DNA from 3 places in the Streptomyces sp. NPDC007991 genome. Region 2 is predicted to be linked to each of the others. Evidence: riboswitches for the same ligand, from Rfam matches in the RefSeq annotation. Region 2 holds a riboswitch; each other region holds the start of a gene.

Evidence for each region. Region 2 has a riboswitch for cyclic di-AMP ahead of ACFZDA_RS19600 (NlpC/P60 family protein). Riboswitches for the same ligand answer to the same signal wherever they lie in the genome.
Region 1: linked by a shared signal. The riboswitch ahead of ACFZDA_RS38765 (transglycosylase SLT domain-containing protein) and the one ahead of ACFZDA_RS19600 (NlpC/P60 family protein) in region 2 are both predicted to bind cyclic di-AMP.
Region 3: linked by a shared signal. The riboswitch ahead of ACFZDA_RS21535 (NlpC/P60 family protein) and the one ahead of ACFZDA_RS19600 (NlpC/P60 family protein) in region 2 are both predicted to bind cyclic di-AMP.

The regions. Positions count from the first base shown of each region.
Region 1 is NZ_JBIBJD010000020.1:127,053-131,469, reverse strand. Features, by position in the region: gene ACFZDA_RS38780 (ATP-binding cassette domain-containing protein) at 1-271, opposite strand, end outside; gene ACFZDA_RS38775 (outer membrane lipoprotein carrier protein LolA) at 313-1,566, opposite strand; gene ACFZDA_RS38770 (polyprenyl synthetase family protein) at 1,798-2,808, opposite strand; cyclic di-AMP (ydaO/yuaA leader) riboswitch at 3,314-3,488, shown strand; gene ACFZDA_RS38765 (transglycosylase SLT domain-containing protein) at 3,492-4,271, shown strand; gene ACFZDA_RS38760 (Cof-type HAD-IIB family hydrolase) at 4,235-4,417, opposite strand, start outside.
Region 2 is NZ_JBIBJD010000006.1:436,530-440,946, reverse strand. Features, by position in the region: gene ACFZDA_RS19620 (ATP-binding protein) at 1-152, shown strand, start outside; gene ACFZDA_RS19615 (LysR substrate-binding domain-containing protein) at 155-1,081, opposite strand; gene ACFZDA_RS19610 (LysE family transporter) at 1,174-1,872, shown strand; gene ACFZDA_RS19605 (DUF6328 family protein) at 1,808-2,449, opposite strand; gene ACFZDA_RS19600 (NlpC/P60 family protein) at 2,531-3,004, opposite strand; cyclic di-AMP (ydaO/yuaA leader) riboswitch at 3,008-3,220, opposite strand; gene ACFZDA_RS19595 (hypothetical protein) at 3,556-3,864, opposite strand; gene ACFZDA_RS19590 (ATP-dependent Clp protease proteolytic subunit) at 3,872-4,417, opposite strand, start outside.
Region 3 is NZ_JBIBJD010000007.1:190,994-195,410, reverse strand. Features, by position in the region: gene pcrA (DNA helicase PcrA) at 1-2,432, opposite strand, end outside; cyclic di-AMP (ydaO/yuaA leader) riboswitch at 2,723-2,896, shown strand; gene ACFZDA_RS21535 (NlpC/P60 family protein) at 2,905-4,074, shown strand; gene ACFZDA_RS21530 (hypothetical protein) at 4,185-4,417, shown strand, end outside.

The DNA.
Region 1 (4,417 bases), on a different contig from region 2:
CGCGGGTGGCCCGGGGCATGGGCTGCCCGAGCACCGTCGCCGTGCCGGAGGTGGGCTCGATGAGGCCCATCAGCATGCGGATGGTGGTGGTCTTGCCGGAGCCGTTGGGGCCGAGGAAGCCGAAGACGCTGCCCGCCGGGACGGTCAGGTCGAGGCCGTCGACGGCGAGTTGTCCGCCGCGGTAGCGCTTGGTGAGCGCGCGGGTGGCAATGACCGGTTCCCCGGCCGGATCGCCCCGCTGCTCCGGCTCCGTGGCGGACGCGTCGCCCATCGGCTTCCTCGTTCTCTCCGAGTCCCGCGGGAGTTCGGGACTTACTTCCCGGTGTCGGCCGCCTTCACGAGCGCGTCCTTGGTGACCATGCCCACGTAGACCTTGCCGTCGTCCGTGATCAGGGCGTTGACCAGGCGGGTGGAGAAGACCGTGCCCGAGCCGAACTTGCCGGTGACCTTGTCGCCGAGCGAGTCCATGAAGCCGCCGAACTCGCCGCCGGCCTTGCCCGAGGGCACGCCCTCGCCGCCGGTGTCGAAGGTGGCGATGGAGCTCCAGCCCTCGCCGATGGTCTTCATGCCGTCGGGGCCCTTGCCGGGGTGCTCCCCGGCCTTGGGGGCGTGCTCGCGCGGCCCGCCCTTCTCGAAGCCCTTTCCGAACTCCTTGCCGGAGCCCTTGCGGAAGTCCTTGCCGGCGTCCTTCTCCTCGGTGACCTTCGCACCCTTGGGCGGGGTGAAGTCGAAGGTCGACGGGGCCGGTTTGCCGAAGCTGACCTTGGTGAAGCCCGCGTCGACGACGGCGGCGCCGCCACTCGCCGGGGTCAGCGTGAACTTCAGCGGCATGCCGGTCTTCGCGTCCACGGCCACGGTGACCGCGCCGACCGTCGAGCCGGACTGCCTGGGCTTGATGACCAGCTTGTAGGCGTCCCGGCCGGCGACCTGGGCGGTGCCGTCCACGGTCACGGAGGTCGTGTCGCCGGTGGCCTTCAGCGCCTCCTCGGCGAAGTCCTTCGGCGTGGCCGGCGGCTGCTGGTCCTTGCCGCGCTCCGGGCTGTCGGAGGCGGTACCGTGGTAGACCTCGTTCGACTTGCTGTCGTAGCCCCAGACGTCCTTGCCGTTGTGGACGATGCTGTACTCGGCGGCGTTCTCCAGCAGCGACAGCTTCTGCTTGTCCGGGCCGTCGGCCGCGACGCGCAGGGTGTGCGTGCCGGAGGCCAGTTCCGTGAGCTTGGCCGTCGGGTCGGCCGAGGAGCCGCCCCGGTCCGGGCTCGCGGCACCGGACATCAGGCTGCTCTCCAGCCCGCCGAGGTCCGGCAGGCCGAGGTCCGTGCTGATCTTCACGGTGCCGGACAGCTGCTGGACGTCCGACTTGGCGATCTTCTCGATGAGCTGCTGTGCGGTGATCTTCGGGAGGTCGGGGTCACCGGAGTCGGCGAGTGCGGGGACCAGCCCGATCGTCGCGGCCGCCACCCCCACCACCGTGACCGGGACGATGTACCGCGCGGCTTTGCGCCGCCCGGAGCGCTGCTCGTCGACCTCCCCGGCGGTCGTGCTGTCGTCGGATGCGTACGGTGCCATGTGTGCCCTACCTCCGTGGTCGGCGGCGGCTGTCCGTGTCGTGCACGCACTCGTCCCTGAGCCGCCATTCTCACCCGAACTGGTGAGGAGTGGTGTTTTTCCGTGGTGACCATCTGACCAAATCGGCGGGCGAGATACGTCAGACCCGGGGCTCAACTCCACGTACTGCTGCGGTATGACACGACAGGGCGGCTTCTCCCCCGACCCGTAGGGGTCGTGGGGGAAAACGCGCTAGCCGGCCCGGTGCACCACCGCGTCCGACAGCTCCACCAGGGCCGTCTTCGCGGCGCACTCGGGCAGCGGCGCCAGTGCCGAGCGGGCGTCCTGGGCGTAGCGGACGGTGTCCCGACGGGCCTGTTCCAGCGCCGGGTGGGCCCGCAGCAGGCGCAGGGCCTCGGCGTGCCGGTCGTCGTCGGTGAGATCGGAGTCCAGCAGTTCGCACAGGGCGATGTCGTCCGCGAGTCCGAGCCGGGCCGCGCGCTCGCGCAGCCGCAGCACCGGCAGGGTGGGGATGCCCTCGCGCAGGTCGGTGCCGGGCGTCTTGCCGGACTCGTGGGAGTCGGAGGCGATGTCCAGGACGTCGTCCGCGAGCTGGAAGGCGACGCCGAGCCGTTCGCCGTACTGGGTCAGCACATCCACGACCGTCTCGTCGGCGCCGGACATCATCGCGCCGAAACGGCACGACACCGCCACCAGCGAGCCGGTCTTCCCGCCCAGCACGTCCAGGTAGTGCTCGACCGGGTCGCGGCCGTCCTGCGGTCCGGCGGTCTCCAGGATCTGGCCGGTCACCAGCCGTTCGAACGCCTCGGCCTGTACCCGCACCGCCTCCGGGCCGAGGTCGGCCAGGATGTGCGAGGCGCGGGCGAACAGGAAGTCACCGGTGAGGACCGCGACGGAGTTGCCCCAGCGGGCGTTCGCGCTCGCCACCCCGCGCCGCACGGCGGCCTCGTCCATCACGTCGTCGTGGTACAGCGTGGCGAGGTGGGTCAGCTCCACGACGACGGCCGACGGCACGATCCCGGGCGCGTACCGGTCGCCGAACTGGGCGGTGAGCATCACGAGCAGCGGACGGAACCGCTTGCCGCCGGCCCGGACCAGGTGCTGGGCGGCCTCCGTGATGAAGGGCACCTCACTCTTGGTGGCCTCGAGCAAGCCTTCCTCGACAGCCGCCAACCCGGTCTGGACATCGGCTTCCAGAGCCTGGTCCCGCACGCTCAGCCCGAACGGCCCGACGTCGGTCACGAGGGGTCTCCTGTCTGCTGTGTCTGCCGGTGATCACACGGTTTGTCGATAGGTCGCTGCCATCACTCGAGTCAGCGTATCCGGTCACCTTTCGATCACCACCAGCGCCCAGGGTTACAGGCCGGTTGGTATCCGATCACGACCGCTATGTTTTTGATCAGCTCATAAGAGCAGACATTTATCGACTTACCGGGAGGTAATGGCCTATGTGCGATTTGCCGCAATAGGTAAGCGAATCCCCTTCGCGCACATTGCCCCAAGGACTCGTGATCAGTGAGTTGAATCACGTTATCCCCTGTGACGCCCCACTCCGGCACCGGCCCGTACCCCCTTCCGCCGCACGCAAGTTGAGCCTTGGCTTCAGCAAAGGATCAAGTGCCCCATAAGCCCCTGACCAAGGTCAACCACTCGATATGTGACTCCGGTGCTTGTTCCCGACATGTGCTCTCGCATACGTTCCGGGCCTGTCCGGCGGACGCCGAATCCTGCCCCCGCCCGGACTTCCCACACGAACCCACCCACTCACGCAGGGCAGGAGCGGGGGACCCAGGTACGTCGCCGGTCCGCACAGCGGACCGGCTCGGGGTGAAGCCGCCCACGGAGCGACAGCGCCGTGGGCGGCCGGGCACCTCCCGGCCCGAACCCGACAGCTCACCTCGCAGGCGGCGGAGAGGAACATCGCCATGCCCCGAGGCAAGCACCGTCGCACCAGAACCAGTCGGCTCACCCGTCGTGTCGTGGCCATCGGCACCGGCGGAGCGGCCCTCGCCCTGCCGCTGATCGGCGCGACGCAGGCCGGCGCCGCCGAGCCGGCCCGGAGCGCGCCCACCGTCGCGCAGTCCGTGCCGCAGGCGGCCCAGCCCGCCACGTCCCTCACGTACACCGTCGCCAAGGGCGACTCCCTCGCCCGCATCGCGGACAAATACGACGTGCCGGGCGGCTGGAAGCAGCTCTACAAGGACAACCGTGCCGCCGTCGGCGACAACCCGCAGCTGATCCACCCGGGTCTGAAGCTCACGGTGAAGACGGCCAAGGCGGACGCCGCGACGAAGACGGCGACCAAGTCCTCCGCCCCCGCCAAGCCGGCCGCGAAGCCCGCGGGTGGCGTCGCCCAGGCCACCCAGGCCTCCGCGAAGACCTACCCGGACAACCTGGACGGCTGGATCCGCGAGGCGCTGGACATCATGGCGCAGAAGGGGATTCCGGGTTCGTACGACGGCATCTACCGCAACATCATGCGCGAGTCGTCCGGCAACCCCCAGGCGATCAACAACTGGGACTCCAACGCCGCCCAGGGCACCCCGTCCAAGGGTCTGCTCCAGGTCATCGACCCGACCTTCGCCGCCTACCACGTGGCCGGCACCTCCTTCGACCCGTACGACCCGGTCGCCAACATCACGGCGGCCTGCAACTACGCGGCGGCCCGCTACGGCTCGATCGACAACGTCAACGGCCCGTACTGAGCCGTCCCGTCCAGCAGTCGTTCGAGGACGACGGCGATGCCGTCGTCCTCGTTCGACAGGGTGATCTCGTCGGCCACGGCCTTGAGTTCGGGATGGGCGTTGGCCATGGCGACACCGTGGGCGGCCCAGTCGAACATCGGGATGTC
Region 2 (4,417 bases):
GCGGCCTCGTCATCATCCGCTGGCTGACCGCCGAGTGCGGCGGCAGGCTCAGGATCCGCCCCACCCGCGAGGGCGGCAAGACCATCTCGGTCGAACTCCCGTGGACCGTCCCGGCGCAGCCCGTACCGGTGGCCAGGCGGCAGGAGCCGTGAGCTCACCGCGTCGGTGACGTGTGCCGCGCGCGGCCGAACGCCCCGCGCAACAAGGCCCGGAAGGCCTCCACCGCAGGCGCCGCCTCCTCGCCCCGGTAGGCGACGGAGATCGTACGGCGCAGCTCGCCCGCCCCGAGCGCGCGCACCCCGACCGGCGTGACCGTCGTCCGCGCCACCATCTCCGGTACGACGCCCACCCCGAGCCCCGCGCTGACCAGCGCGCACACCAGCGCGTACCCGGGCGTCGAGACCAGGACCGACGGGCTGGCCCCGGCCCTCGCCAGCGCCGCCTCCACACCCTGCCGGGACGGATGCTCCGGCGCCATGCTGATCAGTGGCTGACCCGCCAGCTCCGTCAACGCAAGCCTGGACGTGCCGTCGGCAAGGGCATGACCCGGGGCGGTCACCAGAACCAGTTCCTCGACCAGCACCGGCTCCAAGCGGACGGAGGCGGGGAGCACCAGGGCGTCGGCGGGCTCGTACGTGTGGGTCAGGGCCAGGTCGATGTCGCCGGCGGCCACGGCTGTGACACCGGCCGGCGGCTCGTAGTCGGCGACGGACAGCTCCACATCCGGATGAGCCCGGCGGAACGCGCTGAGCACCGGCGGCAGCAGATGGATCCCCGCCGTCTGGAACGTGCCGAGCCTCAACAGGCCGCCCGACAGACCGGTCAGCCGGGCCAGTTCGTGACGGGCCCGCTCCAACTCGTCGAGGACGCGCCGGGCCCGGGCCACCAGCAGTTCGCCCGCGCCCGTCAGCCGCGCCCCGCGATGATGCCGGACCAGCAGCGCCACGCCCGCCTCCCGCTCCAGCTTCGCCAGTTGCTGGGAGAGCGCGGGCGGGGTGTAGCCGAGGCGCTCGGCGGCCCGGGTGATGGACCCGGCCTCCGCGACGGCGACCAGCGCCGCGAGCCGGGCCGGGTCGTACATGCCGCTGACCTCCGCAGACCAAAGAGATGCTTAAGGCTGATCCAGGATAATCGAAGTACCACCTGAAGGCTCGGCCCAGGCAGGCTGGCCGTATGGACGCACAACTCATCGCCTTCACCGGGGTGGCCGCGGGCATGGTCGCCATGCCGGGCGCCGACTTCACCGTCGTCGTGCGCAACGCCCTGGTCTCCCGCCGGGCCGGCATCGTCTGCGCCCTCGGTGTCGCGGGCGGGCTGCTGCTGCACACCGCGCTGGCCGTGGCCGGGGTCGCCGCGGTCCTGGCCGCCGTGCCCGCGCTGTTCCGCGCGCTCCAGCTGATGGGCGGCGGCTATGTGCTGTACCTGGGGGCGCGGACGCTGTGGTCGCTGCGGAGGCCCCGCGTCCCGGCCGCCGAAGCCACCGGAGCGCGCCGGACTGGTGCCGTGGCCACGGGAGCGCGCCGGACTGGTGCCGTGGCCGCCGAAGCCACCGGAACCGTTTCGTCCGCCGCGCGTCCCCTGCGGCAGGGCTTCGTCACGAACGCCCTGAACCCGAAGGCGCCGATCACCTTCCTCAGCCTGCTGCCGCAGTTCGTGCCCGCGGGCAGTCCCGCGCTGCCCCGGACGCTGCTGCTGGCGCTGATCGTCGTGGTCCTCGCCCTGCTGTGGTTCCCGGCCGTGGCGCTGCTGGTCGACCGGCTCGGCCGGTGGCTGCGCGAGCCGCGTGCCGCGCGGGCCGTCGAGGGGATCACCGGTGCCGCGCTGACACTTCTCGGTGTGCTGCTCCTTCTCGAACCCCTGAGGGCTGCCTGATGGTGCCGCGCAGGGGCGTGGGGATCCGGGCGGCGCTCGACGCGGCCGGTTCCTCGGCGGTGGCTTCCGGTCGCCCGGAGCCGCCCTGCGTCTCGTCGCGCGGGCCCGCCCGCCGCACCAGCCGGGGGAGCAGCCCCCACAGGCCGACACAGACCAGGAACGTCGCGGCGCCCGCGGCGATGCCGCCGACCCGACCGGTCGTCACATCCACCACCAGCAGCACGGAACCGCTGAAGGCGAACACCAGCACGACCAGGCCGGTGGTGGCCAGCCGTGAGGACACCTGCACGATGCGCGGCTTGGCGCCCTGCTGGAAGAGCAAGCGGTGCAGCGCGGCCGGCGCCGTGAAGAGCGCCGCGGCCAGGACCGCCAGCAGCAGTGTGATGACGTACGTGACGCGCTGGACCGTGTCGAGGGACGTGAAGCGCGAGGTGAACGCGAGGGACAACAGGAACGCGAACAGGATCTGTACGCCCGTCTGGGTGACCCGGAGCTCCTGGAGCAGCTCGACGAAGTTCCGGTCGGCGCGTTGGAGCGGGGTCTCGCCGCGTGCGGTGCAGGGACGGTGCTCGGCCATGGGGGACGGGTAACCACATAAGGCCGTGTCACGCTCCGGCGTGCGGCGGCACGTCAGGGGCGCCGCCGCACGCCGGGCGGATCACTTCACGCGCCCGTACCAGACGCTCTTGGTCCAGAGCTTCTGCAACCGCACCACGTCACCGCTCTTCGGGGCGTGCCAGAGCTTGTTTTTACCCGCGTAGATACCGACGTGGTACACGCTGCTGCCCGAGTGGAAGAACACCAGGTCTCCCGCCTTGCGGTTCTTGGCGGAGATGTGGCGCGTCTTGTTGTACTGCTGGGCGGCCGTGCGGGGCAGCTTCTTGCCCGCCTTCTTGAACGAGTACAGCGTGAGGCCGGAGCAGTCGAACCGGTGCGGGCCGGTGGCCCCGTACCGGTAGGGCGATCCCTTCTTCGAGGCCGCGATCTGGAGCGCCTTGGTCGCTGGTGTGGCTGCCGCCGCCTCGGAGGAGAGGCCGGGGGCCACGATCGAGCCGCCCACGGCGGCGATGGTGAGGGCCGAGGCCGTACCGGCCCGGACCATCAGCGACGGGACACGATTGAGCGCAGTCATGCGCAACCCTTCGTCAGCCGCCTGTGAAGGATGACCTGTCGGATTCGGGCTGGCGAAGTTGCCCGGCCGCTGACGCGGCTTCACCCCAAGGGCTGCTCGGGCCCGGTCATGGCGTGACCGTCCCGGCGACCCGTCGTGCTTGGGTCCTCCACTCCTGCCGATCCACTCCTGTCGACCGGTCATCCAGGCGGCGGCAGGACTCGGCGTCCGCCCGGACCGCCCCGCCGCTGTGGCGGGGGCTTGTCGTCAGTCAGGGATCTTGACGCATGCTTGTCCGGAAATCCCAATGGAACCGGGGGTTTGTGTTGTTACTCACCACTCGCCCGTTCGGGTGGACACGTCTGTGTTCGACCCGCCGTCCACAGGTCCACGGACCGCCGGACCAGCGATGGAATGTCCCATTCCGCCCCCGGGTCACGCGCGTTCCGCAACTGTGAGGGCCCGGAAAAAAGTCTCGCGTCTACTCCGAACAGAGGTACGCCGTTCGGACCGTTTCGACTCAGGCCCGGACGCTTCGCCGGCGCGGCGGGCGTCCGGGCCGGCGGAACAGGTCAACTGACGGACTCCGGGGGCAGGGTGACGCGGGCCGTGCGCCGCTCGCCGTCCAGCACCCGCAGCGCCCGGCCGAGGGTGCCGGCGTGCAGTTCCGTCTCGCCCCGCTGGTGCATCAGGGTCAGTGCGTCGCGCAGCGCGGTCGCCTTGCCGACCAGGGCCTGGGCGGCGCGCAGTCCGCGGTAGGTGTCGCCGGGCAGGGCGGGGTTGATCCGGCCGAGCAGGTCGACGACCTCCAGGTAACGGTCGATCAACTCCGCCTCGGCGCGGGTCAGTGCGGGCAGCGGCGGCAGTTCGGGCGGGAGCACCGGCGGCTCACTCTCCGGTCGGCGGCGCCAGGGTGGCCCCCCGATGGGGGACGATCCGGTCCACCAGGCCGTATTCCACCGCCTCCTGGGCGGTGAGGATCTTGTCGCGCTCGATGTCCGCGCTCACCTGCTCCCGGGTGCGGCCGGTGTGCAACGCGAGCATCTCTTCCATGCGGGTCCGCATCCGCAGCAACTCGTCGGCCTGGATCGCCAGATCGCTGGCCTGCCCGCGGACCGGCTCGGGCAGCGCGGGCTGATGGATCACCAGACGCGCGTCCGGCAGCACGGATCGCTTCCCGGGCGTGCCCGCCGCAAGCAGCACCGAGGCGGCCGCTCCGGCCTGGCCGAGACAGATCGTCTCCACGTCACAGGCGACGTACCGCATCGTGTCGTAGAGGGCCGTCATGGCGTGGAAGGTGCCGCCGGGGGAGTTGATGTAGAGCGAGATGTCGCGGTCGGGGGCCTGGTGTTCGAGGTGCATGAACTGGGCCATCACGTCGTTGGCCGAGGTCTCGTCCACCGGCGCCCCGAGGAAGACGATCCGTCCCTCCAG
Region 3 (4,417 bases), on a different contig from region 2:
TCGGCGTTCCCGCCCGTGCCCTTCACCGCCACGACGGTGCCGAGTCCGAACTGGTCGTGCGTGACCCGGTCCCCGACCGCCAGGGACACGACCGGCTTCTCGGAGGTCCGGCGCGTGGCGAAACCGGACGCGCCCGACGCCGACGAGCGGGAGCGGGACGACGACAGCGAGGCCGCCACTCCGGAGACCGGGCCGGAGGACGCGGGCGCGGTGGCTCCCGTCCGCTTCCACTCCACGTAGGCCGGCGGGATCTCCTCCAGGAAGCGGGAGGGCGGGTTGTACGACGGCTGGCCCCAGGCGCTGCGCAGGGTGGACCGCGTCAGATACAGCCGCTCCCGCGCGCGTGTGATCCCGACGTACGCCAGGCGCCGCTCCTCCTCCAGCTCCTTGGTCTGGCCGAGGGCGCGCATGTGCGGGAAGACGCCGTCCTCCATGCCGGTCAGGAAGACGACCGGGAACTCCAGGCCCTTGGCGGTGTGCAGGGTCATCAACGTGATGACGCCGTCGCCGTCCTCCTCGTCGGGGATCTGGTCGGAGTCGGCGACCAGCGCGACCTGTTCGAGGAAGTCGGCCAGCGTACCCCCCGGGGCGGCAGCCCCTGGCGTCTCCGCCTCCTCGCCGCGCTCCTGCTCGAACTCCATGGCGACGGCGGCGAGTTCCTGGAGGTTCTCGATCCGCGTCTCGTCCTGCGGGTCGGTGGAGGCCTGCAACTCGGCGAGGTACCCGGTGCGCTCCAGGACGGCTTCCAGCACGGTGGCCGGTCCGGCGCCGGACTCGACGATCGTACGGAGGTCCTCCATCAGCGTGTTGAACCGCTTGACGGCGTTGGTGGAGCGCGCGGCCATGCCGTACGCCTCGTCCACGCGCTTCAGCGCCTGCGGGAAGCTGATCTTCTCCCGCTGGGCGAGGGCGTCGATCATCGCCTCGGCGCGGTCTCCGATGCCCCGCTTGGGGACGTTGAGGATCCGGCGCAGCGGCACCGAGTCCTCCGGGTTGGCCAGCACGCGCAGGTAGGCGAGGACGTCCCGGACCTCCTTGCGCTCGTAGAAGCGGACGCCGCCGACGACCTTGTAGGGCAGGCCGACGCGGATGAAGACCTCTTCGAAGACACGGGACTGGGCGTTGGTCCGGTAGAAGACGGCGACGTCGCCGGCCTTCGCCTCGCCGGCGTCCGTGAGGCGGTCTATCTCGTCGGCGACGAACTGCGCCTCGTCGTGCTCGGTGTCGGCGACATAGCCGGTGATCGTGGCTCCCGCGCCCGCGTTGGTCCACAGGTTCTTGGGGCGGCGGGACTCGTTGCGCTCGATGACCGCGTTGGCCGCGCTGAGGATCGTCTGGGTGGAGCGGTAGTTCTGCTCCAGCAGGATCGTCGTCGCGTCCGGGTAGTCCTCCTCGAACTGGAGGATGTTGCGGATCGTCGCGCCACGGAAGGCGTAGATCGACTGGTCGGCGTCACCCACGACGCACAGCTCGGCGGGCGGGACGTCCTCCGGGCCCGGCGGTACGTCGACGGGGTGTTCGCGGGTGCCGACGAGTTCCCGGACGAGGGCGTACTGGGCGTGGTTGGTGTCCTGGTACTCGTCCACCAGCACGTGGCGGAAGCGGCGGCGGTAGTGCTCGGCGACGTCCGGGAAGGCGCGCAGCAGGTTGACCGTCGTCATGATCAGGTCGTCGAAGTCGAGGGCGTTCGCCTCGCGCAGCCGCGACTGGTACATCGCGTAGGCCTGGGCGAGGGTCTTCTCGAAGCCGTCCGTGGCCTGGGCGGCGAAGTCCTCCTCGTCGATCAGCTCGTTCTTCAGGTTGCTGATCTTGGCGCTGAAGGACTTGGGCGGGAAGCGCTTGGGGTCGAGGTCCAGGTCGCGGCAGACCAGCGCCATCAGACGCTTGGAGTCGGCGGCGTCGTAGATCGAGAACGAGGAGGTGAAGCCGAGCTTCTTGCTCTCGCGCCGCAGGATGCGCACGCAGGCGCTGTGGAAGGTCATCACCCACATCGCGTTCGCCCGCGGGCCGACGAGCTGCTCGACGCGCTCCTTCATCTCGCCGGCGGCCTTGTTGGTGAAGGTGATCGCGAGGATCTGGCCCGGGTGCACGCCCCGCTCGGCGAGCAGGTGGGCGATGCGGTGCGTGAGCACGCGGGTCTTGCCGGAGCCGGCGCCGGCCACGATGAGCAGCGGGGAGCCGGAGTGGACGACGGCGGCGCGCTGGTTGTCGTTCAGCCCCTCCAGGAGGGCGGCGGTGTCCACCGGCGGGCGCGGGGCGCCGTCGCGGTAGTAGGTGTCCCGGTCCGGGGGCGCGTCGAACTTCCCGCCGAACAGATCGTCCGGAACCGGCTCCGGTACATGATCGTCCTCGGGTGGCGGCGGGGGCTCGTCCGCGGGGCCCCGCTGGGCCTGGAGGTCCGCCAGGAAGCTGTCGTCAAAGAGGCTGCTCATCGCTCTCCGAGTCTAGGGCGCCCCACTGACAGCCCGCTGCCGCCCTGAGAACATCGCCGAAAGCACCCCCTCGTCACCCTTCATCCCCGCATGGTCACGGAGCGCTACGGCCGTCACAATTATGACGAACCCGTGACCAACCCCCCTGCACCGATGACTCTCGGCGACGCTCTCAGGTAAGGTCACGAAAATGTATCGGGCATATCGCCCATCAACCTTCACAAGGGCCACACGAGTTGGCTACCGTGCGGGCAGGCCGCACGACCCCCACCGGCGAACGTCGCCGGGCCGCGCGGCCTCCGCCGAGTCCGGTGTGCCGCAGCGGCAGCCGGAGCCGGGGACCCAACCGAGAACTCTGGGGTGAATCGGCCGGACTCCCTTCGCGGAGGCGGCCGTAGGGCAACCCTTCCGATGTACCCGCCCGAACCCGACAGCTAACCCGGTAGGCGGAGCATGGAAGGAGTCGCCTCCCTTGGCGTCGCACCGCAAGTCGCGTCCCGCTGGTACGCGCGTCGCAGGCATACGGACCCCCGCCCTGGCAACGGCGGCCCTGACATCCGTCGCCCTGCTGTCCCAGTCGGCCAACGCCGCCCCCGAGGCCGACGACAAGCCGAGTCTCGAGGAAGTCGAGAAGAAGGTCGACGACCTGTACCGCCAGGCCGAGTCGGCAACCGACAAGTACAACTCGGCCAAGGAGAAGACCACCAAGCAGCGCAAGCGCGTCGACACCCTCCTCGACGACGTCGCCCAGCGCACCCAGAAGCTCAACGAGGCACGGGAGGAACTCGGTTCCTTCGCCGCCGCCCAGTACCGCACCGGCGCCTCCGCCCCGGACACGGCGACGTTCCTGCTCGCGGACACCCCGCAGGACTACTTCGACCAGACCCAGCTGATGGACCGGATGACCGGCCGTCAGAAGGTCGCGGTCGACGACTACGTCACCCAGCAGTCCGAGACGATGAAGAAGCGTCAGGAGGCCACCGAGAGCCTCGAGACGCTCACCGACACGCAGGGCGACCTGAAGACGGCCAAGGCCACCGTCCAGCGCAAACTCGCCGACGCGCGCGAACTGCTGTCGAAGCTGACCGCCGAGGAGAAGGCGCGGCTCGCGGCGATCGAGCGGGAGAAGCAGCAGGAGGCCGCCCGCAAGGCCGCCGAGCTGGCCCGGCAGCAGGCCGCGCAGCAGAAGGCGCAGGAGCAGGCCGCCCAGCAACAGGACAGCGGCTCCTCCTCGGCGGGCTCCGGCACGTCCTCCTCGACGGCCCCGGCCGACTCCTCGTACGCCACCAAGGCCGAGAAGGCGCTCGCCTTCGCCCGCGCGCAGATCGGTAAGCCGTACGTCTGGGGCGCCGTCGGCCCCGGCTCCTACGACTGCTCCGGCCTCACCCAGGCCGCCTGGAAGGCCGCGGGCGTCACCCTGCCGCGCACGACCTACGACCAGGTCAACGCCGGCACCACGGTCTCGCTGGCCGACGCCCAGCCCGGTGACCTGGTCTTCTTCTACGACGACATCAGCCACGTCGGCATCTACATCGGCAACGGCATGATGATCCACGCCCCGAAGCCCGGCGCCTATGTGCGCGAGGAGTCGATCTACTACGACGGCCAGTCGGCGATCCACAGCGTGGTGCGGCCGGCCTGAGGTCCCGCAGGCCGTTGAAGGCACGCGCGCGTGCGGGTGCTCTCGCGTTTTTGAGGCGCCCGCGCGCGTGCCCCGCTCACAACGCGCGCGGCGCCTCCTAGCATCGGGCCATGCCCGGCCCCTCCCCCTCCACCGCCTGGTGGGCGCAGCGCGCACCGTCCGCCAGCGCAGCCGTGCTGACGACCGGCACCCTGTCCGTCGGTCTGGATCTGGCGGGGTACGGCGTCCTCTCCCGTATCGCCCTCGGTGTGACCTGCGCGGCCTGGCTGATGCTCGCCGTGGACTTCACCCTGCGGCTGCCGCTGGCCGGCACGACGTTGCGGTCGTACGCGGGGGTGCCGGG